Lentimicrobium sp. L6: one gene and its partner. The protein of the gene in region 1 interacts with the protein of each later gene in a pairwise test. Links are inferred from orthologs where the notes say so. Each region holds a gene or a part of one and is shown on either strand. Other genes may lie near its edges.

What was found.
Region 2: the proteins of priA (region 1) and HNS38_RS11955 interact in binary tests that used the Escherichia coli proteins (3 or more experiments, as listed by UniProt). The link is inferred for Lentimicrobium sp. L6 from one-to-one orthologs.

The regions. Positions count from the first base shown.
Region 1 is NZ_JABKCA010000053.1:23,590-38,837, forward strand. What follows is about bases 2,292-5,400. They hold priA (primosomal protein N'), read left to right. Parts: upstream 2,292-2,657; coding sequence 2,658-5,144; downstream 5,145-5,400. Other genes in these bases: HNS38_RS13655 (GH3 auxin-responsive promoter family protein), read right to left, coding at 2,292-2,507. Also shown: HNS38_RS13645 (deoxynucleoside kinase), read right to left, coding at 1-116; HNS38_RS13650 (hypothetical protein), read right to left, coding at 134-997; more of HNS38_RS13655, read right to left, coding at 990-2,291; HNS38_RS13665 (hypothetical protein), read left to right, coding at 5,891-6,694; HNS38_RS13670 (VC_2705 family sodium/solute symporter), read left to right, coding at 6,736-8,400; HNS38_RS13675 (hypothetical protein), read left to right, coding at 8,403-9,158; HNS38_RS13680 (hypothetical protein), read left to right, coding at 9,178-10,419; pheT (phenylalanine--tRNA ligase subunit beta), read right to left, coding at 10,473-12,932; HNS38_RS13690 (rhomboid family intramembrane serine protease), read right to left, coding at 13,403-14,356; HNS38_RS13695 (rhomboid family intramembrane serine protease), read right to left, coding at 14,357-15,208.
Region 2 is NZ_JABKCA010000044.1:2,414-18,526, forward strand. The notes cover bases 6,355-9,332. They hold HNS38_RS11955 (single-stranded DNA-binding protein), read right to left. Parts: upstream 8,075-9,332; coding sequence 7,634-8,074; downstream 6,355-7,633. Other genes in these bases: rlmF (23S rRNA (adenine(1618)-N(6))-methyltransferase RlmF), read right to left, coding at 6,355-6,714; HNS38_RS11950 (cold-shock protein), read right to left, coding at 6,838-7,290; HNS38_RS11960 (ABC transporter permease), read right to left, coding at 8,205-9,332. Outside these bases: HNS38_RS11920 (mechanosensitive ion channel family protein), read left to right, coding at 1-1,871; HNS38_RS11925 (DMT family transporter), read left to right, coding at 1,861-2,751; HNS38_RS11930 (HAMP domain-containing sensor histidine kinase), read left to right, coding at 2,836-3,681; HNS38_RS11935 (TonB family protein), read right to left, coding at 3,886-5,016; HNS38_RS11940 (BlaI/MecI/CopY family transcriptional regulator), read right to left, coding at 5,150-5,542; more of rlmF, read right to left, coding at 5,752-6,354; more of HNS38_RS11960, read right to left, coding at 9,333-9,365; HNS38_RS11965 (ABC transporter permease), read right to left, coding at 9,362-10,537; HNS38_RS11970 (HlyD family secretion protein), read right to left, coding at 10,544-11,521; HNS38_RS11975 (TolC family protein), read right to left, coding at 11,574-13,046; HNS38_RS11980 (beta-ketoacyl-ACP synthase III), read right to left, coding at 13,402-14,415; HNS38_RS11985 (DUF3078 domain-containing protein), read left to right, coding at 14,702-15,604; HNS38_RS11990 (DUF4271 domain-containing protein), read left to right, coding at 15,722-16,113. UniProt on the Escherichia coli protein: Plays an important role in DNA replication, recombination and repair. Binds to ssDNA and to an array of partner proteins to recruit them to their sites of action during DNA metabolism. Acts as a sliding platform that migrates on DNA via reptation.

The DNA of each region.
Region 1 (15,248 bases):
AAATATGGATTGTCGTCAACGCTTTCATAATAAGGTTTCCACTTCATCTGCTTGGCCAACAATCTGGTGAGTGTTGTTTTTCCTGAACCAATATTTCCTGCAATAGCTAAGTGCATCGTCTTGTATTTTAGTTTTACTTTATGTTCTTTTCCATGGAATATATCAATACTCCTTTTGATGTGAGAAAGTTGATTCTTGCTGGACTTGTATTCATATTTAGTGACCAATCAATAAATTCTAAAACTGGAAGTGGATGATATGTTTCTTCTCCAGTGATTAGATTATGAGTGATAAAGAAGCTGTTGCTGGTATAAAACAACATATCTTTGAAAACCTGAATTTTTTTCAATCCAAACAATGCTAATTTCCTTACAAATCTACCATTTTCATCGAAAATATAAACCCCAGTTGATGGATTGTTAATAAAAAGTCTGTTGGCTTCCGTCATCATGAAATTGGGTTGGGGTTCCAAATCCATTAATTCATCTAATGCATCACCTCTGAAATCAATTCTATTTTCTTGATCCAATAATACAATTTCGGAAGTGTTGGCATCATAAACCCAATAGGCATCGTTGTATTCGTCGAGACATGCCAGTGAAGAAAACCCCAAATTGTTTATACTTAAATCTATGGGTTGAGGATTTCTGTTTAGGTTGTAAAAGCTGAGTGACCCTGCGTTGGCCAAATCCTGATTTAGGAAAAGAATATAGGAGTATGTCTTATAATATAGTAATATCCTGCGAGGGTCTTTGGCGTCAATGCATTTGATTTTCCCTGGAAACAAGGGGTGGTAATTGGCGATGAAGTTTCCTGAGAAGTCCAGTTTGGTGAGGTTACCTTTGGCAGCAATCAATAGATTCCCTCTATCATCACAGCTTATTTTGTTACCAGTGTATTGTGCTGATTTCGCTTGTTCGAAATGATAATATTGTCCAAAAGCAATATTTTGGAGGAGGAAAAGTAATACAATGCCAGTGTTAATAATTTTATTCATAATGAATACTTAATACTTCGTCAATAATTGGGCGTTGGTTGAGTAAACGAGGAACTTTATGTTGCCCACCCAATTTGCCTTTGCTTTTTAACCAAGCATAAAAGGTGCCAGGTTTTAAGCTGGTGAGATGAGGGGGGTGTAATATCATGTCTTTATATCTTTTGGCTTCGTAATCTGAATTTAAGGATTTTAGCGCATTGTCCAAAGCATCTCCAAAAACAGCCAAGTCCGTTGGGGCTTTTATAAATTCAAACATCCAATCGTGTCTGGCTTGCGCTCCGTTTTTAATATCAGCAGGACCTGCCATATACTCATCTACTATCACATTGCATTTTTCGCAAGCTACTTTTAAAGCTCGTTCGGCATTGTCGAGAATAATTTCTTCTCCCACCAAATTAATAAAGTATTTGGTTCGGCCAGTAATTAAAAACCGATAGGGATTAGTAGAAGTGAATTCAATGGTGTCTCCAATTTTATAGCGCCATAATCCTGCATTAGTGGAGATGAGGAGGGCGTAATTCACCCCTAATTCTACTTCACCAAGTGGAATGACTTGTGGAAATTCTTTATCAATTTCACTCATAGGAATGAATTCATAGAATATTCCATAATCTAACATTAAAAGCATCTCATTGCTATCTGTTCGGTCTTGGATTCCGAAAAAACCTTCAGAAGCATTATAAGTTTCCTGATAATTGATTCCACTCGGGCCAACTAATTCAGCAAACTGTTTGCGGTAGGGTTCGAATTTAATTCCACCGTGAATAAATACCTCCAAATTGGGCCAAATCTCTTTAATATATTTTTGACCACTTATTTCTAAAATCTTTTTCACTAATAATAAAGTCCATGATGGAACACCAGAAAGTGAAGTTACATCTTCCTCCATGGTGATTAATGCCATTTTTTCAATTTTACTTTCCCACTCGTCCATCAAGGCGATTTCTCTATTGGGAGTACGGAGAATTTGAGCCCAAAAGGGGAGGTTCTCAATTAAAATAGCAGAAAGATCACCATCGTAATACTCCTCATTATTTACATCTGAAATATTATGACTACCGCCCATAGCTATACTTCGACCATCAAAAACCATAGTCTCGGGATGATTGTTAACGTAGATGGATAGCATGTCTTTTCCAGCTTTGAAATGGCACTCTTCTAAAGCGTGTCGACTTACTGGAATATATTTGCTCTTTCCGGCGGTAGTGCCCGATGATTTAGCAAACCATTTAATATCAGAAGGCCAGAGTAAATCTTGTTCACCAGCTCGCAGCCGGTCGATATATGGTTTCAAGGTAGCATAAGAATGTATTGGAACTCGTTGACGATATTGCTCGTAATTGCGAATGGAGTCAAAGTCATATTTTTTTCCAAATTCGGTTTCTCTGCCTGCTTGTAATAATTTCTTAAACCATTCCTCTTGCACATCATGAGGGTATTTCATAAACAAATCAATCTGATGAATTCGCTTTTTAATGATCCAAGTTATAACGGAATTAATGATGGCCATATTGAAATTTTAGGTGTTCAAATCTACGAAAATTAGGCGTTCATAAATGACCTTAATTGGTCTAATTTTTTACTAAAATCATATTATCTTCATAAATACTAAATTGTAATCCAAATACACTTATTATTTTCTAATTTTGTATTTCAATTTATGGATAGAAAAACGCTTTTTGTAGAGGTTATTTTACCACTTCCACTCGATGGAAGTTTTACCTATCGTGTGCCTTTCGAAATGAATGAAATGGTAGCGCAAGGGATGCGAGTTCTGGTGCAGTTTGGCACTAGAAAAGTATATGCGGCTTTAGTGGTTTCTGTGCATGAAAACATTCCTCAGAATTATCAACCCAAATATATTTTGGCAGTATTAGATGCTTATCCTATTGTAAATCAATACCAATTGAAATTCTGGACTTGGATTTCTAAATATTATATCTCAGGTATAGGAGAGGTGATGAATGCGGCGCTTCCCACAGCTTTTAAGCTAAGTAGCGAATCGAAATTGGTCTTAAATCCCGATTTTGAGATTGGTAGTATTTCTTTAAATGAAAAAGAAGCATTAATATTAACAGCACTTCAGAATCAGGATAATATAAGTATTACTCAGGCATCAGAACTTACCGATTTAAAAAAAGTATTTCCTCTCATTAAAACCATGACCGAGAAGGGCATTGTATTGATGGAGGAGGAGCTAGAAGATAAATATAAGGTAAGGAAAGAGACTAGAGTTCAGTTGGTAGAGGAGTATAGAGAAGAAGAGGCTTTACGAGAATTGTTTAGTCAACTAGAAAAACGAGCCTTTAAGCAGTTGGAAGTGGTAATGGCTTTTTTGCACTTATCACAAAAGCGAGGCGGGAATCATTTAGATTTACCTAAGAAAGAACTTTTATCTCAACTTGAAAATGGAGCATCTGCCTATGCTTCTTTAGAGAAAAAAGGGGTGTTTTTTAGTTTTGAGCAAAGTATTAGCCGTTTGGTGGATTTTGCAAAAGCCAAAGAAGTAGAAAGTATAGAATTGAGCTTTGCGCAAAATGAAGCTTTTGAGGCGGTGAAAAACAGTTTTGGAAAACAACCAGCTTGCCTATTGCATGGGATTACCGGAAGTGGAAAGACCGAAATCTATATCAAATTGATGGATGAGGTGATTAAAGAAGGGAAGCAAGTATTATACCTTCTTCCTGAAATTGCCTTAACGGCTCAAATCATTAATAGATTACGAAAGTATTTCGGTGAGAAAGTGGGTGTTTATCATTCTCGCTATAACATCCATGAGCGAGTTGAAATCTGGAATAAAGTTTTGAATGAAGAAGAAGGAACGCCTTCTTATCAAATCATATTGTCGGCTCGCTCGGGGGTGTTTTTACCCTTTAAAAACCTAGGTTTAATTATTGTGGATGAAGAACATGATAATAGTTATAAGCAATTTGATCCTGCTCCTCGTTATCATGCTCGCGATGCGGCTTTAGTATTGGCAAATCAGCATAAAGCCAAAGTGGTTTTAGGTTCTGCCACACCGTCGGTAGAAACTTATTATAATGCACGATCAGGAAAATATGGTTTGGTGAGTTTGACCGAGCGATTTGGTGAAGGTCGATTGCCAGAGATTTTGGTGTCTGATGTGAAGCATGAAACCAAAAGAAAAACCATGAATGGGCATTTCTCTTCCTTCTTAATGATGCATGTAAAAGAGGCCTTGGAAAGAAATGAACAAGTAATACTATTCCAAAATAGAAGAGGCTTTGCGCCACGCTTAGAATGTGAAGTCTGTAACTGGATTCCAGAATGTCCAAATTGTGATATCAGCTTGGTGTATCATAAAAATCAGAACCGATTGCGATGTCATATTTGCGGACATTCCTCTCATTTAATGCATACCTGTGGGAGTTGTGGTAGTAAAGAAGTCAGAATGAAAGGCTTTGGTACAGAAAAACTAGAGGAGGATTTATCAATCATTCTCCCTGAGGCTAGAATCAAGCGTATGGATTTAGATACCACCAGAGCCAAGAATGCCTTTGAAAAAATATTTGAGGATTTCGCTGATAAGAAGATCGATATTTTAGTGGGAACACAAATGGTCACCAAAGGATTAGATTTTGAGAATGTGAGTGTTGTGGGGGTTTTAAATGCCGATAATATGATCAATTTCCCTGACTTTAGAGCTTTCGAACGCAGTTTTCAAATGTTGGTGCAGGTGAGCGGTAGGGCAGGTAGAAAAGAGAAAAAAGGTAAAGTCATTATCCAATCTTTTAATCCCTATCATTCTGTTATTCGCTATGTGATAGAGAATAGTTATCAAAAAATGTATGACAGCCAGATTTTGGAAAGAAGAAATTATAAATATCCTCCATTCTATCGTTTGATTCGCTTTACTTTAAAGCACAAAGATTATAGGGTACTCAATGAGGCCATGCAAGATTTTTCTAGCCTTCTGAGAGAAAAATTCGGACAAAGAATCATAGGTCCAGAATACCCCATGGTTGCACGAATGCGTAATCTTTATCTTAAAGAAGTATTATTAAAATTAGAAAAAGGCTATCCTATTGATTCCTCTCGCAAGGTCATTCATGATATTCTCGATGCCTTCAATAGCGGAAAGCAATATAAAGCCATTCGTGTGGTGATTGATGTGGATCCTATGTAGTTCTAAGGAGTACTTAAAGATTATAGAGTACTTAGAGTTTAAAGTTTGATGTTCGACTTTTCAAAGTTCAAAGTTGAGTTTCTTGATAGAATCGCCTATGATTGGAGGATTAAAAGTATGAGAGCTTTTTGGTCATTGAGCTTCGATCACTTGTCGAAATTGTCGTAGTGAAAGGATAGCGCCCTTGAGTTTTTAACTGGTTTGTTTCTGAATCTAGGGCTCCAATCCTTTCGTTATACTCAAGATTTTGATCCCTTAGCGAGCTTTGCGAAAACCTTTGCGAAAACCTTTGCGTTTCCTTTGCGTGGAATGACAGCTAAAATAGTACTTAGAGTATTTAATTGCCTAAAGTATTTAGAGTTGGGGTTTTTTTGTAGTTTGATCATATTTCCTTTATTTTTATTTCAATCCTATATCAATGAAATCAGGGGGGCTTTTTTTCGTATTTGACTATCTTCTTTTCAAAGTCAAAATAAATTGAATGCGCATCCATTTAGGCCATTTTTTAATAAGATTTCTTAAGTTGCTCATTATCCGAGCCTTAATTTTAATAAGCAAATGCTCATTATTCTTATTAATTAAATCTGTTCTAAATAAGCATTTCGACAACATTCTGGAGTCTGAAATACCTAAATTTACTGGGTTTTCGAATATACTTATTGAATATTCGATAGTGAGTGTTTTGTTAATTCATTGGTTGATTGTTTATTAAATAACATTACTGCATATATTTACCCTGAGAATAAGTGAAAAAGCTAACCAATATTGGGGCTAGCGATGTGTTGTTTAATTTTAATATTTATTCAATGGATGAGATGAAGAATCTAAATGAAAAGGACTATCACATTAGTTTCTTTCAACCAACAACTAAATTGGCAAAATTTAACCGGAATTTATCCATCACCCTATTAACAGTTTGGGCTGTTTGTATTTTTGGATTTCAAATCTTTTTAAAAGTAATTGAAGAACCTACTCCCGAAATGGCTTATGTGGAATACCAAGGTGTTTGGAATCAGTTAAAAAGTGGTCAGGCTAGTGATTTGGAAAAACAAGTGTTCATTAAGTCTGCCTTATCCGTTTTGGGAAAAGTAACACTTAAACCAGAGGATCGTGTTTATTTGAATGCTGCGGTGAGTCATTTTACTTTTGAATTGGCGGGGGAAAGTCAAAAGGCCTTACTTGGTAATAAAATTGAAATTCTGAGGAGTGCTGAATTCGGGAAATCCGACTATCCTAATCAAAAAGCAGATTTAGGTTCTTTAAGCGCAAAATTGATTAATGTGGAGCCTTATAGTTTGGAAGCTAAATTATTGCCTATAGAACTTGCAGCGGCTAGTTCTTCCACTCTTAATACTGAAATGGTTGAAATGGTGATGGCTAAATATCTGATACATAATCAATCCTTTCTTACCGATTATGTTTTTTTGGGATTTCCTTTCCATTACTTCTATACTGGGGTATTCCTACTGATTCTATTTGTAGGTATTTGTCTTTATTATTGTATCGCTACGGATAAAGCTATGTTTAGGCTTGGCATTACAGAAGAATAATCATGGGTTTTCATCAAAATTCGAATATTAAAAGCATAGATATGAAAAAGATTTTATTGGCAATTTCCATATTGCTTCCAGGATATATATTTGCAAATGCCTCAACCACTTTGGAAGGCGGTTTTAAATTGGGTCCTGCATTAATTCTATTAAGCATCCTCATTTTGTTTGTGGTGGTGGGGATTGTTTTTCGTGCCAAAGACACCAATGATTTTTTTGCAGCAGGCCGAAAAATCTCAAAAGTAGGCTCAGGAATGGCGATTGCCTCGAACTGGATGAGTGCCGCTTCTTTCTTGGGAATGGCTGCTTTAATGTATGGTAGCGGATATCATGGTTTAGCTTATGTGATAGGCTGGACAGGTGGATATGTATTGTTACTTGTTTTAATGGCAGGTCAGATTAGAAAATATGGAAAGTATACCGCTGCCGATTTTATTGGCGATAGATTTTATTCAAAAACATTAAGAATTAGTGGTGCCATTGTAGCCATTCTGATTTCAATAGCTTATTGTGTGGGGCAATTTGGAGGAATAGGACTATTATTTAAGTGGATATTAGGTATTGATTATGCTGTTGCTGTAATGGTTGGTGGAGCTGTGGTTTTAAGCTATACATTAATATCAGGTATGCTTGGAGTCACCAAAAATATGCAGATTCAATATATTATCATTATTATTTCTTTCTTGATACCACTTTTTATACTCTCCTTCAAATATGATTATTTCTGGTTGCTTCCTCAAATTGGATATGGTTCTATTGTTACTGATATTGTAACCGGAATTCCTGCGCCAGAAATGGTCAATATGGTGAACTCCTTCGGGCATGACTTTGCCATTACGCCAAGTCCCGAATATGCCATGCCTTGGGACCCTTCAAGTGGACAAACTTTTTTCCAGTTTATGGCTATTACTTTCTCTTTAATGGTAGGAACCGCAGGTTTGCCACACGTTATTCAGCGTTTTTATGTAGTGCCTAAAGTACGTGATGCGCGTTGGTCAGTGGTTTGGGGCTTATTCTTCATCTGTATTTTATATTGGAGTGCCCCAGTTTATTCTGCCTTGGGAACTATTCTTTCTGCAAACCCTGAAGTTGGAAAATTATCTAAAGATGCCATTGTAGTATACACGGCTCAGCTTGGAAATATCAATCCTCTTATTGTTGGTCTTTTAGCTGCCGGAGGAGTTTCTGCAGCATTTTCTACGGTTTCTGGATTGTTAGTAGCTGGTGCCTCTGCATTCTCCCACGATTTATATGTGAAGGTCATTAATCCAAGCTGTTCTCCAAAAAGACAACTGGCAATGGCGCGTTGGGCGACTGTATTAATGGCCATTATAGTAACACTTATTGCTTTAATGAAATTAGCATTAATTGGCCAGTTAGTGGCTGTTGCTTTTTCTTTAGCTGGTTGTACTATCTTTCCATTATTCCTTCTGGGAATTTGGTGGAGTGGTTCCAATAGAAAAGGCGCTACATGGGGATTAATAGTTGGGGGTATGGTTTCTCTTATTGCAATCACCTATTTTGTTGCCGGAAAATTTAATCTAATACTTCCTGCCCATGAGTTTATGAACTATTGGTTAGGCGCTTGGTATTTTGCATGGATTGGTGCACCATTAGCCATATTAACTAATATCATTGTTTCGAAATTTACGGAAGAAACTCCAGTGGAAATTAGAAAGTTCTTAGTTGAAAATGTACATAGTTAAAAATGGGAATCATTAAGTTTAACCGTACTTCAGGAATTCTTAGTATCGTAATGGTGATTATATTCATAGCTGGCCTGTGGTATGCCAATCTCTATTATAGTCGGGTTAATGATGCTGAAGATCCTCGAGTAAGGCATGCTAAGGAGTTATATAGTGAGTATAATAATCTGGCAGTCGAGAAAAAGTATAATGATATTTTTGATTTACTGGACTCTATCTATCTTATATATGCTCAATTAGATGATTATCAGAATTCTTATGAAGTAGCAGTACTCCATAATAACCGAGCTGCAGTATTGTTAAATATTGCTTTGTTTGAAGCGGTTTCCCAAGTGGAAAGGGATTCTATTATTGGTCTTTCAGAGTGTGAAATTCTAGAGGGAATTAATATTTACGATGATTGGCTTCTGAAATTTGGAGAGCTAAATCATGAAGAATTGCTGATTCATTTTCAGTCTATTTACCAGAGGGAATTTCCATTATTGGATATATCTTTGCGCAATGATTATGTGAATAAAAGAGTGAAAGAAATAGAAACTGCACAAGTAGAAATGACTCGTAGATTATCTGTGAGTTATACCAATTTGGGCATTGTACTTCGTCATCAAAATCAAGTAGAAAAGGCAGTGGAGTATTATCAATTGGCATTGGAATTATGGCCTGAGAATCTTACTGCTGAAAATAATATTAATATTTTATTGGGAGAGCCTTTGAAAGAGAGGAGTCTTTTAGACAAGATTTTCCCACCAAACAAATAACGATATAATCAAATTTAGTATGAGAAAATTATTCTTATTCGTGTTTTTAATTCCATTTCTATCTTTTGGACAAGAGGTGAGTGAGGTGAAAGTTAAAGTAGGCGGCTTTGTGAAAAATGATATGTTTTGGGATTCTCGCAAAACCGTATCAGCCCGAGAAGGCCATTTTTTATTATTTCCGGCTGCAGAAGATTTAGATCCCGATGGAAATGATTTGAATGGTGCAAGCAGCTTTAATTTTCTTTCCATTCAATCTAGATTGGGAGTGAGTGTTAATGGTGCTAAGGCCTTAAATGCGGATATTTCAGCAAAAATAGAAGGTGATTTCTTTGGACAGTTAAATCCAAACATCAACTTATTTAGATTACGTCATGCTTACATTAAAATGAAATGGACATCCACAGAGGTATTGCTAGGTCAATATTGGATTCCCATGTTTGTGACCGATTGTTTTCCGGGTACTATTTCATTTAATACAGGTGTGCCTTTTCAGCCTTTTGGAAGAAGTCCTCAGATTAGAGTGAGTCAATCCATGGGTTTAGCGAAATTTATCTTTGTGGCTAATTCTCAAAGAGATTATGCCAGCAGAGGACCAAATCCTCTTGCTCCATCTTCAACATTAGTAAGTAGTGAGTTTCTAAGGAATTCTAATATTCCAGAACTCAGTTTGCAGGTACATTTAAAACCTGGGGATGCCATCCTTTTTGGTTTAGGTGCCAGTTATAAGCAAATTGCTCCACAAACTAAAACCTCATTAGGATATCAGACGGACGAGTCGGTGGGTGGTTATAATGCTTTTGCATTCTTAAGAGTGAATTTGAAGCCTATTACCATTAAAATGCAAGGCGTTTATGGGCAGAATATGCCAGATGTTTTGTCAATAGGAGGCATTGCTATCAGCGATTCTACAAACCTTGAAAAGGGTTTTGTGAGCTATACTACTTTGAACACCATGTCTTCTTGGATTGATATTTCTAGTAATGGAAAAAAGTTCCAAGTAGGAGTTTTTGCTGGATATTCTCAAAATTTAGGTGCTAAGGATAAAATCGTTGGACCCAAATATGGTTTAGGAACCAATATAGCAAGTATGTATAGAGTTTCTCCAAGAGTTTCATATCAAGTCAATAAATTGAAGTTTGCTCTAGAAGGAGAGTATACCAATGCAAGTTATGGTGCTTCTTATGATGAATATGGTGTACCTCAAGATTTAAACCCTGTTGGGAATTTGAGGATATTATTTGCTTCTTATTTCTTCTTTTAAAGTTTAGGATCGTAAACCCCCTAGAGGGGGTTTACGATCCTAAATCTCTTATCTTATTTTCTAATCAAAGCGCCTAATTCCTTTTCATAAAGCATGATCAGGCGGTTCATGAGTTTATCTATTTGTTTGTCGTTTAGTGTTTTGTTGTTGTCTTGCAAGAAGAAGTTGATAGAGTAAGATTTTTCACCCTCCTCTAATGGTTTGCCCTCAAAAACATCGAATAAACCAACAGATTTAAGAATGTTTTTTTCTGCTTTGTGAGCAATGGCTTCAATTTCTCCAAAAGTCACTGACTTGTCTACCACTAAGGCTAAATCTCTTCTTACCATTGGGAACTTCACTATCTCTTCCATCTGAACATCGAATTGCTTAGATAGTTTCATCACATTTTCCCAATTGAAATCTGCATAGAAGGCTTTTTGCTTGATTCCGAATGATTTCAATAATTTGGAAGACAATTCTCCGAACTCAACAACAGGTTTTTTACGAACACTAATCACTAATCCTTCTTTGAATTGTTTATTAGTAGTTTTTTCGGCTGTAATTTCTTTAGCTGTAAATTGAAGTTTAGTAAGAATACGCTGAACCATAGATTTTACAAAGAAGAAATCGATTTCTTTTTTGTCGTGATTCCAGTTTTCTAATTTCTCTTGTCCGCTAAGGATAATAGCCAAGTGTTTTTCTTCTTGGTACCTTTTGGTGACTACATCAGCTTCTGGATTTTTGAATTGGTAAGCTTTGCCAAACTCATAAAGCTTCACATTAGGCTCTTTACGATTGATATTATAAACCAAGTTTTCTAAGGAACCAAATAATAAACTCTGACGAAGTACATCTAAATCGCTACTTAGAGGATTCAACATACGAACTAATGTCTTTTCATCGTAGTTTTCGTCCTTGATATAATAAGAGGATTTGGTTAATGAGTTGTTCATTCCTTCGGCATAACCATTGGCAGAAAGATAATCAGAAATCATATTCTGGTATTTCTCTGGATTAGGTTTTTTAGAAAAGGCTAAAGCGGAATGAACTTGGTCAGTAAAATGAATGTGATTCATTCCATAGACTCTTAAAATTTCTTCTATAATGTCAGCCTCACGAGTGACTTCCACTTTAACAGTAGGAACAGCAACGCGTATACCTTCTTCGGTCTCGTTGACTACAAGTATATCTAAATCTTCTAAAATGCTCTTGATTTGAGATCTGTCGATAGATTTTCCAATTAGACGATCCACATTTGTATATTTCACATCAATTTCAACAGGGGCAACTGGGTTTGGATAGAAATCTTTAATTTCTGAACTGATGACACCTCCAGCGATTTCTTTCATTAATAAAGCCGCGCGTTTTAAGGCGTAAACAGTGATGTTAGGGTCGGTACCTCTTTCAAAACGGAAGCTGGCATCGGTTTTCAAAGTATGGAACTTAGAAGTTAATCGAATGGTTTTAGGATCGAAGCAAGCTGATTCTAAGAATATACTAGTGGTTTCATCAGTAACTCCCGATTTACTACCACCAAATACACCACCAATACACATGCCTTCTTCTGCATTGCAAATCATTAAATCTTCGCCACTGAGTTTTCTTTCTACATCATCAAGTGTGACGAAAGTAGAATCCTTGGCCATTTTCTTTACAATCACTTTGTTTCCAGTCACCGCTTTAGCATCGAAAGCATGAAGAGGTTGACCAGTTTCCAGCATCACAAAATTGGTAATGTCAACCAAATTGTTGATAGAGCGAATATCGATGGCTTCTAAATAGTTCTTCAACCATTCTGGAGATTCTCCAACTTTAAGATTGCTTAATGTTACTCCTGAATAACGAGGACAAGCCGCTTCGTCTTCTACTTCTATTTCTATATCTAAATCAGTATTGTCTACTTTGAAATCGTCCACAGAAGGCATTTTTAAGCTGGCTCCTTTGTTCTGATTTATATGGTTTAGAACGGCAACTACATCGCGAGCGGAGCCAATATGAGAAGTGGCATCGGAGCGGTTAGGAGTCAAACCAATTTCATAAACGAAATCATCCTCAATATTAAAAAAGGCTTTTGCTTCTTGTCCAACTTGGGCGTCAGCTTCTAGAACCATAATTCCATCGTGCGATTTTCCTAGGCCAAGCTCATCTTCAGCACAAATCATACCTTCACTAGCTTCACCACGGATTTTCGATTTTTTGATTTTAAAGGAATCATCGCCATCATAAAGAGTAGTACCTACAGTGGCCACTAACACTTTTTGGCCAGCTGCTACGTTTGGAGCGCCACAAACAATATCGAGGTGTCTTTCTCCACCAACATCTACAGTTGTTTTGCTCAGTTTGTCGGCATTAGGATGTTGTTCACAAGTCATCACTTCTCCAATCACAATTCCTTCCAGTCCGCCTTTAATAGATTGCACTTTTTCAATGCCTTCTACTTCTAGGCCACAATCGGTTAGAATTCTATCCATTTCTTCTGGAGTCTTGTCAAACTCTACATACTCTTTCAACCATTTATGAGACAATTTCATAATATTCTTCCTTTAAAAATTTAAGATTGCAAAAGTATGAAAAAATAGGCTTGGTTAATCTATGGAAATGGAGGCCTTTTGAAAATAAATTGGATAGCGGATTTAATTATTCGCCTGATGCTCTAATTGAAAAACTGTACATAAAAAAAGAACCTGAAAAGGTAGTTTCAGGTTCTTTTGAATTGTGTGTGTTGTGTGTTGTTGTTAAAGGGAACGAACTATTAGTTATGTAGTCCGTCGGTTTTTGTTCTAAATTTTAATTTTTTAATTGTTTGAAAGCCCAAAAGTAATTAATTACTATCTCAATACAAATGTAGGCCGATCTCATGGTCCGTACCTAAATTATTCAAACTAAAATGGGGTGTTTTTGACAATAAAATGTCCAATAACTGGAAAGCGAATATTTACAGGAAAATGACTTGAGATTCGGAGGATTCTAACAAAAATGACCTTATGCATGCCTATTTATTTTAAGATCTATTACTGGCATCAAAGAGTTTCTGTTTTTCATGAGTTGACAAGCTCTCATAACCTGACTTCTTTATTTTGTCCAAAATTTGATCGATTTCGGCTTGATGGGCATTTTTTTTCTTTAGATAGTCCTCGTCCGTACTTGGTCTTTTAGGGTTTTTATGTACGTTTTTAAAACTGCTTTTTTTCTTCTCGCTATAGAAATAGGATTTTAGTTTTAGCAGTAATTGATTAAAGCTTTTACTGATATCCACATTCTTTTTAAGTTGACTACTAAAAAGATAACCATAAAATGCACCACCAAGATGTGCGATATGTCCACCAGCATTTCCATTTCTGATATTCAATAGATCTAAGGCTATAAAAACAATCGCAATATATTTCAGTTTTACATCTCCCAGAAAAATGACATTTAGGGGAAGGTTAGGTGCGAAAGTAGCGGCTGCAATAAAAACCCCTAGAACGGAAGCGGATGAGCCAATGGCAAAGCTTCCTCCAACTACATTTTGAAAGGCAGGGAAAATATTAAAGGTGAGTACATATAAAATAGCTCCTGCAATTCCACTTAATATATAGGTGCTTAATAATTTAGACTCTCCAACAAAGCGATTGAAAATTTGTCCACCCACATATAATATCATCATATTAAAAAAGAGATGAAAAATACCTTCTTGGACAAACATATAGGTAATGAGTGACCAAGGACGCATTAAAAAAGAACCCAAGTCAGAGGGTAAGCTTAAGTAATAGGTCAATCGATAAACACCATGGATCTCTAGAAACTCTCTATCGATGTTTAATAAGTAGAGGAGGAGTCCAGAGATATTGATCAGTGCAAAAACACTGATGTTGATGACCATTAATCTGGTGAGCATATCATTTCTTTTGAAAAAAGATTTTAGTTCTTCCAGCATGGATTTCCCACTGTTTGCGTATGGATTCTGTCCTATCATTTAGTATAGTTTTCCTCTTTTCTTCCATATGGAAATTAAAATGAAGCCAAATAACATTCCTCCAAGGTGGGCAAAATGTGCCACATTATCACCTGGGCGGTTCGAGATTCCAGAGTATAATTCAAGAGCTCCAAAAATCATGACAAAGTATTTTGCTTTCACTGGAATGGCGAAGTATAAATAGATAATGCTATTTGGGAACATCATACCAAAGGCCAATAGAATACCATATACAGCTCCACTGGCTCCCACTACAGTGTGGGCATTTAAAAAGGATTCTCTATAGTCGCTCATAAAGTTAACCGCTTGTTGAAGGGCTAATCCTTTATCTGTAGCAATACTTCTGTTATAAGATTCCACGAAAGCATTAAAACTGTTTTGAATATCATAATTGGCGACTTGGAAATATTCAGAGTTTCTAAATACCGCAAATCCTTCCAGTGAGGGATTATTTAAAAACTGGTCGATGGCATTTACCGTTGGTGAAATTTCAAAACCAATCCAGAAGGTGTAAATGACTGCTGCCCCAATTCCGGTAAATAGATAGTAAATCAGGAATTTCTTGCTGCCCCAAACATTCTCTAGCGTATTTCCAAACATCCACAGGGCAAACATATTAAATAGAATATGTGAGTAGTTGGTGCTGGAATGCATAAACATATAGGTGAAATATTGATAAGGTCTAAAATCGGAAGCGCCAACATAGTGCAAGCCTAATAGTTCTATTAAATCAATTTGATAGGCAGAACCCAAGGCCATGGTGGCTAAATAAAACAAACCATTAATGATCAATAGGTTTTTAACTACCGGGGGTAAGATTCCAAATTTATTGGGACGAAATTGCTGACTCATAAATGTTTTTTTATTGCTCTATCAAAATTGTTGCCAAAAA
Region 2 (16,113 bases), on another replicon or contig:
TTATTTTGGATTTGGAGGAGCTTCAGGAGAGTTATAGAACCAAATTATTTCAAATGTCAGAAGTAGCTATTTGGAATATTGGTCTTAAAGACTCATTTGAAGGTACCGCCTTTGCAAGGGTGAAAAAAGCATGGTACGAGAATACCAAGTCTTTTAATAATAATGCAGAAGTTTATTTACAGTACCTCAGCAGTTATGTTTTTGCTTGTCTCTTCATTTTGGCTCTCATTATCTTTTTAAGATTCCGATATATTAAGATTTTCGGCTCGGATCATAAGTCTTTAAAATCCGATATTAACTATATTTTGATTGCAAAGCCCTATGCCAGCGCTTCAAGTTTATTCATTTTGTTCTTCTTTATTACTTTTCGAAATATTCCTTTAGCCTTAACTGGGATCATGGGAATGTTATTATTGATAAACATATATTCGGCTTCTTTCTCCTATACAAAGAAACAAGGGAAATCCATTTTAGTACGTTTCATTATCCTAATGCTTTTGAATAATATAGAAGTTTTATTCTGGTATTTTGGTCATTATTCTAGACTATATATTTTATTGGAGACCACTTTAGCTGTTGTTTTCACTGCAGGCTATTTAACCACTAAATTTACAACACAAACCTTACCAAACCTTCGTTTTAGAAAAGCAATTTCCATCCTTCGGTATCCGGTGTTCTTTTTATTTTTGGCCAGTTTTATTGGAAATATTTTTGGTTTCTTAAACCTATCAGTCTTATTCCTGAAAATTGGCATACAAATTACTGCCGCTATTATTATCATCGTAGGATTATGGCATATGGTTTTAAGTTTGATAGAGATTATAAGCCACCTGATTCGTAATCATGAAAATCTTAAAGTACTCCATTATGTTCCGCTTTTTAAAAAGCGTTTGACGCAATTTCTTGGTGTTTTGTTTATGTATTTACTTCTCTATGTTATCTTGGCTATTCTTGAACTTGAAGCTCCTTTTGATGAGTTTATGGAAGATTTTTTTGAGATGGAGAGGCATTTAGGAGGGTTTGTGTTTACTTATCTGAGCATATTCCAATTTATAATTAGCATAGCTATCACCTATGGTTTGTATTCGCTTGTTGGAATTATTTTTGACAATAAAAACTTCAAGAAATCGCAATCCTTAAGAGGTATTCCTGCTGCTATTGGGATGACACTAAAAATTATTATTGGATTTAGTGGTGTTATGATTGCTCTTACAGCGGCGGGTTTCGATATGACCAAACTTAGTATTATCATGGGAGCACTAAGTGTGGGTATTGGTTTTGGTTTGCAAAATGTGGTGAATAACTTTATCTCAGGATTGATTCTGATTTATGAGCGTCCTGTGCAGGTTGGTGATATCATTGAAATAGGACCATTAATTGGAGAGATTAAAAGCATAGGTATTAGAAGTAGTAATATTAGAACCTATGATGGGTCTGAAGTGGTGGTGCCAAATTCTAATCTGGTTTCAGACCAATTGATCAATTGGACTTTATCGGATGATTATAAAAGGATAGAGATCATTGTTGGAGTTGCTTATGGTACCGACCCTAATAAAGTGATTGAAATTTTGAATAAGGTGGCTAGAGAAAGTGATATGGTGGTAAATCAGCCAGAACCACGTGTATTATTCAATGAGTTTGGTGATAGTTCTTTGAATTTCCGTTTGCTATTTTGGACTTTGTTTGATAATGGCTTACAGGCCAGAAGTGATATTTCGGTTTTAATAGCCGATGCTTTTGCTAAAAACAATGTTGAGATACCTTTCCCACAGCTCGATTTACATGTGAAGGAGGAGCAGGAGCAGGATAAAAAACTTCTAGAAACGGAGGATGGTTCTGGAGAGCCAAAGATGAAACGGGATGAAGGCTAAAAAAGCTTCTAAAATTACCTCTATTTATCAGGTACATATTTCTGTATTCCTTTTTGGATTTGCAGGTTTGTTTGGGAAATGGATCGGTTTAAATGCCATAACTATAGTGTGGGGGAGGGTGCTTTTTGCTTCATTGGCATTTGGAATGTGGTTTCTGGTGAAACGCGAAAATCCATTTCGAATTCCATTTAAGTCTTATATTTATTATTTCCCTTTGGGTGCTTTATTGGCCTTTCATTGGTGGAGTTTCTTTGCATCTATTCAAATGAGTACTGTTACCATTGGACTCATTAGCTTCTCGAGTTTTCCTATTTTTACTTCTTTACTTGAACCTCTCATTTTCAAAAAACCTTGGAAGTATTCTTGGTTTATCTTAGCCCTCCTCAGTTCTATTGGTATTTATTTGATTTTACCAGAATGGAATTGGGAATCTGAATATACAAAAGGCGTTTTTTGGGGCATCATGAGCGGATTGAGTTTTTCTTTTATCACCATTTTAAATCGCTATCTATTATTATATAAGACTTTTGGAAAAGAGAATTCTTCCATTGAGTTGACCTTCTTTCAAGATTTATTTGCCATGGTTTGTCTGTTTCCTTTATTATTTCTTTTTCCTGAAGATATAAATATAATGGCGTGGTCGCAATTGCTTTTATTAGGATTGGTGTTTACTGCTTTAGCTCACCTGTTATATATTAATGGATTGAAGAAAGTAGAAGCTAGAACCGCTTCCTTAATCTCCAATATGGAGCCAGTTTGGGGCATTTTATTTGCTGTTTTATTATTAGGTGAAAGTTTGAATGGTAAATTATTATTTGGTGGCTTTTTAATTCTACTATCAGCGATTTTGGCCAGTCGATTATCAAAAAAGGCAGGCTAAGTTTTTAATCGCTCCAATATTTTTTGTATATTAGATATGAATATGGTATAAGGTTTGTAAAATAATCACTGAAAAATAAAAATAATGAATACTTCAGTCAATAAACTAAGTCATTCTGCTGCGGAATTATTAAAGCAGAGAACTCAACTATCGGATAAAGAATTTCAATCTAAAATGGAGGGTTTAGTTGGTGATTTAGCTTTGTTATCGGAACGAACAGATATTAAAGCAGCTAACGAATTGGGCTTGATGGAAAAGATGAGCTTCGAAATTAGAACCCCTATGAATTCAATATTAGGCTTTACAGGTTTGTTGAAAGATAGCTATTTTACCTTAGAAGAGAAAGATGAGTTTATTTCATTAATTGAAAAAAATACGGAACAGCTGGTAGAACTTTTAAATGATTTAACGGATTTAACAAAAATTGAAAACTTACAGGTGAATGTGAGGATGGAGAAGTTTGAAATTAATGTTTTCTTATTGTCTTTTATTTCCAATTTTCAAGAATTGGCACAAAGTAAGAATATTGTATTGAGGAAAAAGACTAGTGCTAACCTAGCGCAAGATGCGTGTGTTTATACGGATCCATATCAATTGCGTAGAATACTCGATAATCTGCTTTCTAATTTGATTAAGTTTATTGACAATAAAAACATCACCTTAGAAGCTGAAGTTTCTGAAGGAAGCCAATTGGTTTTAAAGATTTCTAGTGATTTTACAGAGTTGCCAGAAACCATCAGTAGAAGTATTAAAAAGCATATCGAGCTTAGCGGAGAACAAGCTAGCTTCGATGGAACTGGTTTGAAGTTGACCCTTACTAAGGCTATGGTGGACTTATTAAATGGAGAAATAGAATTCAATACTTTGGAAGGCAAGGGAAGCCAATTTGTGGTGAAAATCCCAGTAAAGGTTTGTAATATGAATACTTAGATATTAAAAAAGCCTGCAATCGCAGGCTTTTTTAATTCATGGTTTTCTTTGTAATCTAATTAAAGCCTGTCAATAGACTCAAGAGTCTGCTCTAGAAAGTTTGATAATGAGACTTGCGATGAGCTGAATAACCATAAGTTTACTTTTGTAAATGCTTGTTTTCAGTGCAAGCCTAACGAAATTAGTGGATTTTATAGACAGACATTAATTAAGAGTAAATTTAATAGGCATTCTATACTGAACCCTTACCGTTTTTCCTCTTTGTTCTCCAGGCTTCCATTTGGGCATTGACTTAATGACTCTTAAGGCTTCTTGATCTAATTCATCAGAAACTCCTCTCATTAATTCTACTTCTGTAATGCTTCCATCTTTTTCCACCACAAAGGTTACAAATACTCGGCCTTCAATACCTTCTTTTTTGGCTTTCTCAGGGTATGTTACATTTTGCCCGATATAAGTATACATGGCCTTCTCTCCACCAGGAAACATGGGCATGGTTTCCACAACTAAGAAAGTTTCTTCTTTAGTGTCTGTTTCTGCTTCTTCGGTTTTTACTTCTTCTGGAACTTCTGGTTTTATAGGTTCTTGAGTTACTTCTTGTGGTTCATTAATTTCTTCCTTGGCTGAGTCCATGGTGCAACTCACAAAGGCTGGAGAAATGAATGCCATACTTAAAAATGCCATTAAAAATAAACGGCTCCACTTTTTGTTTTCTTTTTTTGTCATCATGATAAATCTATTTTTTAGAAATGTTTGATTGAAATGATTGCTGAGTAAATTAAATTCCACTTGGAATACTTGATTGAGCAATAATTGCTGATAATTGGAGATGTTTTTTGATTGGCTTAATACTTTTTCATCCACTGCATATTCATGTTGTAAACGCAGCTCTCTTTCCATTAAGAATAGGATGGGATTAAACCAAAAAGCAATTTGAAAGGCTTTGATCATAAAGATGTCAAAGCTATGCAGCATCTGAGTGTGAGATTTCTCGTGGGCGATAATTGAGGAATTATGTTGGTCCTCTTCTCTGATGAATATCCAATTGAAGAAACTGAAATTATGCTTGTTATTGAGGAATATTTTTTCTCCTACAAGCTCAGAAAATAGGGGTGAGGATTGTCTTTTTACATTAAAGACTGAAAGAATCTCCCATATAAACTTGACTAGGAAGACTCCTGATATGATGGCATAGGCCAAAAGTAGAATGGGGAGAATGGAAAAGGTATTTGTGCTTGTGCTGTTTAAAGTTGGGCTACCAATCACTATGGGTTCTAACTGAACTTGGTAAAGGATGACCTCATTCATAAAGCCAAAATCTAATAGAGGAATCATAAAAGAGCTGGCTAAGGAGACCAATAAGAAAATTCGGTTGAACAAGAAGTTCGAGTATTTGCGAAGCACGAGGAAATAAAATCCGAAAAGCAAGAACAAGCTCAGACCGGATTCTAGTGCATAAAGTAGAAAGCTATTCATCATCACCTCCTTTTTGTTTGTTTATTTCTGCGTCCATCATGGCTCTAATGGCTTCCATATCTTTAAGATCGAGCTTCTCTTGCCGGGTTAAAAAGGAAACCAAAGACTGGTAGGAGTTGCTAAAATAATTCTGCACAAAATTGCTGAAATACTTATCGGCATATTCTTTCTTACTCATAAGAGGATAGTATTGATGCGATTTTCCAAAGGCTTTATGGGCCACAAATTTCTTTTTCACCAAAATGCGAACAATGGTAGAAACGGTATTATAAGCCGGTTTAGGTTCAGGGAATTTCTCTATAATTTCATTGACAAAAGCTTCCTCCAAATCCCAAAGTATTTGCATGATTTCCTCTTCTGCCTTTGTTAATCTTTTGCTTTCCATATGCTATTATTTGTGAACTAATTTCTTAGTTGATAAATACAAAAATAATACCAGAATAGATCTTCCTATTTCTGGTGCGACAAATATATAACTAATTATTTAGTTTCACAACTAATTGTTTAGTTAATATGCTTTTTGCGACAAAGAGCTGTTATCGCTCCGAGCGATAACACCTCTTGTTAGAAGTTTTGTTTAAAGAAGCTAGATGCTTATTTCCAACGTTCTTTAGCCCATTCTTTTTGCTCCTCATCAGTAAGGAAAGTCCAAGCCACAAAACGACTTACTTTATTTCCTTGACCCATGGGAATGACCTTAATTTGTTTCGGACGGAATTTTTTAAGTGTTGCAATGGCATTTTTTACTCTACTCTCTCTGGAGATAAGGCTAGTAAACCAAAAGCAAGATTGGGCGAAATCTCTACTTTCTATCACCATGTTTTTTAGGAAAAACTCTTCACCACCTTTGCACCAGAGCTCATGACTTTGGCCTCCGAAGTTGAGCGGAGCTTCTATCTTTTTGCCTTTACTCAAGTTACTCACCTTTCTCTGGCTTGCCTCTTGTGCTTCTATGGCTGAGGAATGAAATGGAGGATTGCAAACGACCATATCGTAGCGTTCGTCTTTTTTAATGACTCCTCTGAAAATATTCTGATTATACTTTTGTAGCCTCACTTCTATATTTCCTTTTAGAGGAGGGTTGTTCTCGATGATTTTCTCTGCCGATTTAATGGATTTAGCATCAATCTCAGAACCTACAAAACTCCAACCATATTCCTGATGACCAATCACCGGATAAATGAGGTTGGCACCAGTTCCAATATCCAGGCATTTTATTTTTGTGCCTTTGGGTATCTTTCCATAATTCTTTTCTGCTAATAAGTCGGCAGCATACAAAAGATAGTCAGCACGACCAGGAATGGGAGGGCATAAATACTCTTCAGGAATATCCCAGAAATCTACCTTATAGAAATGCTTTAGCAAAGCAGTATTTAGCATTTTAACAGCCAATGGATTTGCAAAATCAATAGACAAATCTCCAAAATCATTAGCCCTTACATAGGGTTTTAGTTCCGGACAACTTTCCACCAATATCTCGAAGTCATAACGTTCTTTATGTTTATTTCGAGTGTGAAGTTGAGATTTAACCTGGGGATGTTTTCTTTTTGCTGGCATGTTTTCCTTCTATTTATTTGGAGTACAAACTTAATAATACAAAGCTTGATAAAAAAAGTCCAAACCATGAAATTCAAAGTTTGGACTATATATTGTAAAATAAGCTCTAATTATGGAGCCAATTTATTTTGCTATTTCTACACGAACGGCATTCATTCCTTTCATTCCACGTTCCACGTCGAATAAAACGATATCGTTTTCTTTAATCTTACCTGTTACGCTATTAATATGAACGAAGAATTTCTCTTGAGTATCTTGTTCCTTAATAAAACCAAATCCTTTAGTATCGTTAAAGAATTCTACCTTTCCTCTTCTTTTTCCAATAACTTCATCTCTGTCTCTCTTTGGAACACCTATTTCGATGCTTTCGAGGGCAATTTTTGTTTTCTTGGTTGGATCTGGTGGAGTGTCAACAATTTGGCCATTCTCATCCACGTAAGCTAACATGCTTTCAAAGCCTCCTCCGGCCTCAGCGTTATTTTTTCTTTCTTCTTTCTTTTGCTGTTTAGCCTTCTTTTTCTTAGCGCGGAGTTTTTCCTTTTCTTTTTTATTATAGGTTTCTTGTGATTTAGCCATTCTTGCTTCTTAATTGTTTTAAATTTTTAAATGATCCTTTTTCCTCTTAAGGAATTAGGAAATTTTCGTTTGCAAAGGTAGTCTTTTTTTTAATGTGTTTATAATAAGTTGTAAATCAATTATTTCATCTTCTGCGCTTTTAGTATTGAACTAGACTGTAAGGGATTATCATCTTTATTGTGAATCATTCTAATTTCAGTTTAAAAAAGCCTTTAATTTTTCGAGTATAAAAAAGCAGAAACCTAAAGGGATGTGCTTTTTTACTATAGTATTCCGACCATTTCGGCAGGTTCAATAATCTAAGCTCCGTGGGGTCTATATTATTATTAACTCATTTTGGAATTTAGAATGGTAAATCATCCTCCTCTTCAGAACTTGGGGTAGTTGCTGCATTTTGAGTTGGTAGTGCTGGCTCCGATGCTTGTGGAGATGCCGCATCCTGTTGTTGGTATCCTCCGCCCCCAGCAGATGAGATTTTTAAAACCTTTTCGCCTTGAATTTCTGTGGTATATCTTTTATTACCATTTTCATCGTCCCAAGAGCGAGTTTTTATTTTGCCTTCAAGGTATATTTTATCTCCTTTTACCAAATTTTTCTCGGCCAACCAACGCCATAAAACAATATTATGCCATTCGGTCTGCTCTACCCAATTGTCGCTTTTGTCTTTATAACTTTCTGTAGTGGCTAAGCTAAATGCAGCTCTTTTTACTCCATTCTCGTAAGTCATTACTTCTGGGTCTTTTCCCAAGTTTCCTACCAATATTACCTTATTTATACCAGCCATTTTATAGATGTTTAATTATTAATCGTTATTGAACCAGCCAAATTACTAAAAATAGAAATGCCACATCAGCAAATTAGAGATTGTTGAAAAATTATTAGGCAAATGCTAATTAGATGATTAGATGTATTGTCTATGCTCTCAATTGGTTATTGGCGATACGAGACCAACGAAAGAGTGCTGCAAAACCATAAAGAATAAACAGAAGAATTAAATGAATCACATTTAATGCCACATGTTCCCAATCGGCTCCCAATTCCAAAACCCTAGTGAAAGCTTGTACGAAAGGTGTCATGGGGGAGAATTGTGCCAAATATTGCACCCAGACTGGCATAGCCTGAAATGGCCAGCTAAATCCACTTAAGAGGAAGATAGGATAGGAAGAAAAGGCGATTACTTCTAAATAGCCCACTTGGGTTCTGAAGAAACTACTGATAAAGACCCCAAACATCAATACTGCAAGCGACATGGCAAAAGCTATGATAAGCATGCTGTCCCAAGAGCCATGAACATTAAGTTCGAAAATAGGGAATATGGTTGTTAGGAAAAGAAGGAAATAGGCAAAATATAAAAGCATATAAAAACCCAGTTTCCCAATGAAATATTTGTAAATTCGACCATTAACCAAACTTAATATTTCTGGCAAAGCTTTTTTCTGCCTGTCTTTTGTAAAACTTTCACCAATTCCAAAGAGGAGGGTTTGATGAAGGATAAGGATAAATAATCCGGGCAATAAGAACCCACCATAGGTATTTAATGGATTGGCTATTCCTCTCACATCGGGTTCCAATGGCATCACTATTTCCATGGCGTTTTCAGGATTTACTCCATGTGCCATATAGTATTTTAATCTGATACCTGCTCCTGCTGTAATCAATACTTTCTGCAAATCCTTATTGGGATTATTGCTGGGCAAAAACTGTGTGGTATTTAGGTAGACAGCTAAGTCAGTGCCTTTCATACTGAGCAGTTGTGCCTCAAAATCGGCAGGGAAATATATGAAGCCTTGAACATTTAACTTATTAATCTCGTCGACTCCTTGTTCGAAACTTGTCAAATACTCACTTATTTGTATTTGTTGAGTGGCGTCCAAAGCTCTAATTAATTCTCTGCTACTTGATGAATTATCTAAGTCGAAAACGGCAATAGGAACCTCCTCAATATCTTTGTTGATATATATACTTCCTAAGAAAAAAGCATATAATATTGGTGCCAAAAGAAAGGTTAGAATCAAACTATGATCGCTAAATAATTGTTTAATTTCGTAATTGGCTACTCTTAGTATCCCTTTCATATGTTCGCCTCCTGTCTTTTTGTATAATTCTTCAATTGTATGCTTAAAACAGGGAAGCTCACCAGTAATCCAATTATGGCAAATATGATGAGCACTATAATTTCATTTACAGCATATTTTAGAGGAGTCTGCATGAGTTCTATTTTGAAGAAACCATATAGGAAGTGTGTGTATGGAATGATTCCTGCATAGAATTTACTATACCAAGGCATTCCAAGTAAAGGGAAAGTAAAGCCACTAAAAACAAAAGCAGGAGAATTGTAAAATAATACCACATCCATGGACAACATTTCGTCGAGGAAGATGGTAGAAACCGCAAAACCAAGGAAAATGGAGGCGCTAATAAACACAAATAACAGTAGTATCATAGACCAAATCTCACCATTCAATGGGATATTGAACAAGGGGAAAAAGATACCAAAAATCATCAAAGCAAAGATGGAGAAGGCAATCAATTGAGCCATATATTTCCCCAATAGCATTTTAAATACAGAGCCTTTGGTTATGTTAATCATTTCTGTAATTCCGCCCGTATTAAACTCTCTATTAAAAGCTCTCACGGCCACAAACATGATAAACATCTGCATCAATACGGTCATTAAGCCAGGGCCTAGGTAGAACAAGTAATTATAGCTGGGGTTATAAAGAGGTTTAAAACTTAATCGCATGGGCTGAAAGAGTTCCATGCTTTGTTTTTCGGTGAGTCCTTGTGCCTGCATCTTTTGAATAAGGATTCCAGCGGAGGTTGTTAATACTATTTCCGAACTGGCTTTATAGATTAAGTTTCCGAAAACGATATTACTAGAGTTGGTATAGACAACAACTTTCTGACTTCTCGATCTCAGAACTTCTCTTTCCAGGTCGTGAGGAATATATACAATACCTTGTACTTTCCCCGATTGAAAGGCCTCTTGCATGTCCTCCTCAGAAGTGAGCTGTTGAGCGACTGACAAATAAGGTGAAGCTTCTAAGAATCTTGTTAAGGTTCTGCTGAGTTCAGAATGATCTTGATCGTATACAGCAATAGGCAAATCATTGATATTTCCTTTGCCATAAAGGCTATTCAAAAGGAAATATACCACGATAGGAACCGCAATTAGAAGTAAGAATCCACTTCTACTGGTATATAAATATTGGAGCTCTCTCCAAATGATCGATAGGAATCCTCGCATATGAATCTATCTGTCAAATTTTACAGTCATACCAGGTCTGAAACCGTCAATAGGTTTTGTTGGATGTAGATGCACTTCAAAAGTCTTCATTTCGAATTCCCCTTTTTCGCGGGAAGGAACCCAATTGGCAAACGCAGCCATTGGTGCCATATACGAAACCTGGAACTCAGCAGTGGCATCTACACCAGGGATATATCCGCTCATCTTCGTTCCTTTTTTAAATTCGGGCATTAGGTCTTCTTTTAATTGAAGAATGACATATGTTTTTTCTGGAATCATGATGCTGAAAACAGGATAACCAGCTGCAACTACCTCACCCTCCTCAGCAATTTGATTACTGATTTCACCATCGAGGGGAGCTATTATTTTTAATTCCTTATGATAAGCTTGGGCTTCTGCATAAACCGAATTGGCCTGTTGGTATTTGCCCATGGCCATTGCTATATCTTCTTTTCTGGCTCCTTCTTCTGCCATATCAAAAACCGATTTTGCCATTTTCATTTGGTCTCTCGCGGCCTGATATTTGAATTCCATCTCATCCATTTCTTGGCTAGAGATAATGCTATCCGCATATAATAATTGAAATCTTTTATAAGTTTTTTGCGCAAAGTCGAATTGGCTTTTGGCCATATCGTACTGGCTTTTGGCGGCTTCTTTTTCTTGAATTCTAGCACCCGTTTTGGCTTTGTCTACCAATCCATCAGCAGCATCTAATACACCTTGAGCTTGTCCTAGTTTGGCGTTTAAAATAGAGGATTCGTAAATTGCCAATACCTGACCTTTTTTTACTAAATCGCCATTTTTTACTAAAATACTATCTATACGTCCTGGGATTTCAGATGCCACATGAATCACTTTGGTTTCTGCTATTCCTAGGAGGAAGTCAGCTTCTTGCTGTTTGCTATATTTAAATAGGAAGAAAATGGCAACAGCAGCAATAATTACTGGAATGCTTAAGGCTAAATAATTTGTTCTTATCTTCATTTCTAAAGGTATTTTATTTTAAGATTTATTGACTCAGAGGAGCGAATAAAATTTAATTCTGATTAAAGATTTCTAATATTTTCTCTGGTTGTGCAGTGGCAGTGTAAAAATCTGCCAATGCGTTATAATAGTCGTACAAGCTAACGAGTTCCTCTACCAATTCGCCTTCAAGTAGCAAACGAGCATCTAAAACATCAAGGCTAGCTGTTAGGCCTTCAGTGAATCGCTTTTCGTTGACTCTTAAATTTTCCTCTGCCATGGCGATTACCGCTTGCATTTCTTGGTATTTGCTTTGACTATTTAATATGTTGATATAAGATTTATTCACCCAAAGTTTGATTTGGTTTCTGGCATAATCCTCAGCATAATCTACCTCCATCTCTAAATGTTTGGCGGCTTTCATTTCATTAATATTCTTTAAGCCGTTAAACAGGTTCATCTTTACTTGAATACCTAGCATCACTGGTGGTTGAATAATAGGGAGCTCTTCTCTAAAGAAACCATATTCTCCCCAAGCAACAACCTTTGGTAGTATTTCGGAGCGTTTTACATTATAGTTCTGGCGAACCATGATTCTCTTTTGTTCTAAGATACCAAAGATGGGTTGGGCCTCATAAGCGTCTTGTAAGGAGGAATCCAAGGCGATAGCATTCATGTGATACTTCATTTTGTCACTGATGACTAATACTGTATCTTCCTTCATACCCATTTCCGATTTGAGGGCTAATAATGCCAATTGAAGATTGTTCTCATCGTCCTTCATTTTTCTTTTGGCATCGGCAACGGCCACATCAGCTCTTAATAAAACATGAGGCGGAACCACACCAATTTCAATGGCTTTTTCAGCTTCGTTACGATGTTCTTTCATTCCTTCTAGAACATTTGCACGTGTTTCCACAACATCTTGTAATAAAACAACAGCTAAATATCTTTTGATAATGGTTTGTGTGACTTCATTACTCACCTTAATTAGCTCATAACTGGCTTCATTAGATTCTGCCTTGGCAAATTTGGTTCCAGCAATAATTTTTCCGCCCATAAAAATAGGCTGTGTGGCTACAATATTGGCAGTAGGCATATGTTGATTGTCAATCTCAATATTGTAGGCAGGTAATTTGCTTAAACTGCTATTGATAGAATTATATAATCCTTGTTGAAATTCTGGAGAGGTTTCAATAGGAATTATTTCGTTTGCTACAGCCACTCCATATTTTGATAATACATCATCTAAGGAGCCTTTCACTTGTTCCATATTGATTTGCATGTTTTCGCTAAGGTAGGTATAGCCTCCAGCTGCGGTAATCTTTGGAAGGAAATTTCCCTTCATGGCAGCGTGTTCATATTGTTTTTGAAATACGACTTCCTTCTGACGCAAAATCTCTTCGTTATGTTGTATGCCATAAGCTATGGCATCCGTAAGGCTAATGTTTTGAGATTTTACTGAGGTGGGAAAGCTCATTATTACCATCAAGATAATTAGATGTGGCCAAGGTATATTTGGTTTTGTTTTTCCGTATTGAAACATATAGTATACTTTATTTGTGGGCGCAAAAATAGTATTTTTATAAACTATTTGTACTAAAAATGTGAAATAGAACAAAAAAATAATTTTATAGTCATATAAAACACATGTAATGAGTGTTGTATGGTGGTGTAAAAAAATATTTATTATTGTAAATATAAGACTTTTCTGGTTTAATAATAGTATTATAGGAGAAAAAAATCATTTTTGGGTCTGGCTTGAATGATTAATATAAAAAAGAGTACAAAATCAAGCGGATTAATTGAGTTGATTCTTTTGATTTTTAAGTTTAGGATTTTTCAGGCATAAAAAAAGCCGCCCAAAAGAGCGACTTACCATGAAAACAAAAAAAGTTTCTTTATTTATCAGCAACAGCAGCACCATCATAGGCCCACTTCATGTAAATAGCTCCCCAAGTAAAACCACCACCGAATGCTGAAAGGATGATATTGTCACCTTTTTTCAGTTGGCTTTCCCATTGGTGTAAACAAAGAGGGATAGTAGCATCAGTAGTGTTACCATAGTCTTGAATATTCACCATTACTTGTTTTGGACTGATACCCATACGACGAGCAGTAGCATCAATTATTCTTAAATTGGCTTGATGAGGAACCAGCCAAGCTAAATCTTCAGGTTTAATATTATGTTTCTCCATGATATTAACAGAAACATCGGCCATGTTAGAAACAGCAGACTTAAACACCGCCTGACCTTCTTGGTAGATAAAATGTTCACGAGCATCAACGGTTTCGTGACTAGCAGGCTTAACAGAGCCTCCTGCTTTTTGATGTAAGTGAATTCTTCCGGCACCATCAGAATGGAGATCGGCATCTATAATTCCAAAATCCTCAGTGGTTGGTTCAATCAGTACTGCTCCAGCACCATCACCAAATAAAACACAGGTTGTGCGATCGGTATAATCTACTATCGAGGACATTTTATCAGCACCAACTACTACTACTTTTTTATATAAACCACTCAAAATGTAGCTACGAGCAGTTTGTAGACCAAAAATGAAACCACTACAAGCCGCATTTAAATCAAAACTAAAAGCATTCTTTAGTCCAACTTTATCACAAATAATATTTGCGGTAGAAGGGAATTGCATATCGGGGGTCACAGTAGTGCAGATAAGAAGATCAATATCTTCTGCTTTAGTGTTTGTTTTTTCTAAAAGTTGAAGTACAGCAGGTGCTCCTAAATCTGAAGTTCCTTTTCCTTCACCTTTTAAAATATGTCTCTTCTTAATCCCTGTTCGGGACATAATCCACTCATTATTGGTGTCAACAATGGTAGATAACTCGTCATTGGTTAAAATGTATTCTGGAACATACGTTGATATTCCGGTAATTGCAGCATTTATCTTTGACATATTGCCTGGTTTTTTTCAGGGCGCCAAATTGCTATTTTTATTTTAACTGACAAAATTATTTATTAGTTTTTTCGAATATTTTGATTGTTTTTTCCAAAATGGTAAGGAAAATTGCACAAAACAAAGCTTAGGAACTCAAAATGTTTATTTTTGCCACGAAAAACAAAATTATATCAAAAAACTGGTTATTTGGATTTGTGAATATGCATCAATTTTATTTAAACTCCATTTCCTTTCGCTTCCTTGTTAGGAGGCATAACCATAAATCTTTCAAATGAAAATCGAAATGAGAAAATTTTATTCAATTATTATTTTATCAATTTTGAGCTTGTCTCTTTTTGCTCAAAATGATACTACAAGTAAATGGACACGCGGTGGTGACTTTTCTGTTAATTTTAATCAAGTGAATTTCACAAATTGGGCTGCCGGGGGTGATAACTCTGTTTCTGGAGTTACTCTTTTTAATTATGATGTTACTTATGATGATGGTAGGAGCTCTTGGAAAAACAAATTTATCATGGGTTATGGTCTTCAATATTTACAAGACGATTATAAAAAGACTGAAGATAAAATTGATTTGAGCTCATTATATGGGTATAAAATTTGTAAAAATTGGGATGCCAGTTTTAATGCTTTTATCAAAACTCAGTTTGCTGAAGGTTTCGATGGAGATAATGACTCGGTATATGTTTCTAAGTTTATGGCTCCTGGTTATATAGGATTTGGTCCTGGTTTTACCTATAAGCCAGTGGAGTACTTTACTGTTTTTATGAGCCCTGCAACAGTTCAGTTTGTAGTTGTTAACGACCAGCGCTTAGCGGATGAAGGGGCTTATGGTGTTACTGCAGCAGAATATGATACGGCTGGGATGAAAATTAAAGATGGTGAAATGATGAAGACACAGTTTGGATTTAATCTTAAAGCTGCATTTAAAAAGGATATTGCTAAAAATGTTAATCTTGAAACTACACTTGAACTATTTAGTGATTATTTATATAAGCCAGAAAATATTATCGTAAGATGGGACGTCATTATCGATATGGCTGTGAACTCTTGGTTATCTGCGAAATTAACTACTGGCTTAATCTATGATGATAACATTGTGATTAACGATAAAAGTGGAAATCCACTTGGGCCTAGAACACAGTTTAAAGAAATGTTTGGTTTAGGACTAGGGATTAAGTTCTAATTTTATTTCAAGTACTGATAAAAACGATTTTGGAACACCATTTCCAAAGTCGTTTTTTTATTTACACTCTTAAGTCACATTAATTGAAGAATTGATAATTTTGCAAAAAAATAATAATTGAAGGATTCCATTGCTATATTAACTATGTCTATTGAAGATTCTCTAGCTTATTCACTTGATAGTGTTTCGCAAGAGAGTATCAGTGTTTTTGATACTTTTGAAGGACAAATCACTCCTCAAAATCTCAATAAAGCTGTTGAAGGTTCCTATAGTACTGATTGGCTCAGCTTAACTTTTCTTGGGATTGTGATTTATTTAATTGTTGTTCGATTTTTGTTTAATTTTAATTTTTCTGAAGCCTTTAAAGGCCTTTTTAAGATAGAAAGTCTCGATCAAGTCAGTTTTGAAAAACTAACCCAAAATACAGGCTATATATTGACACCCATTTCATCAATTGTTTATGCCTATTATGTCTATTTCTTTATAAATCCTAATTATTTACAGCTCGA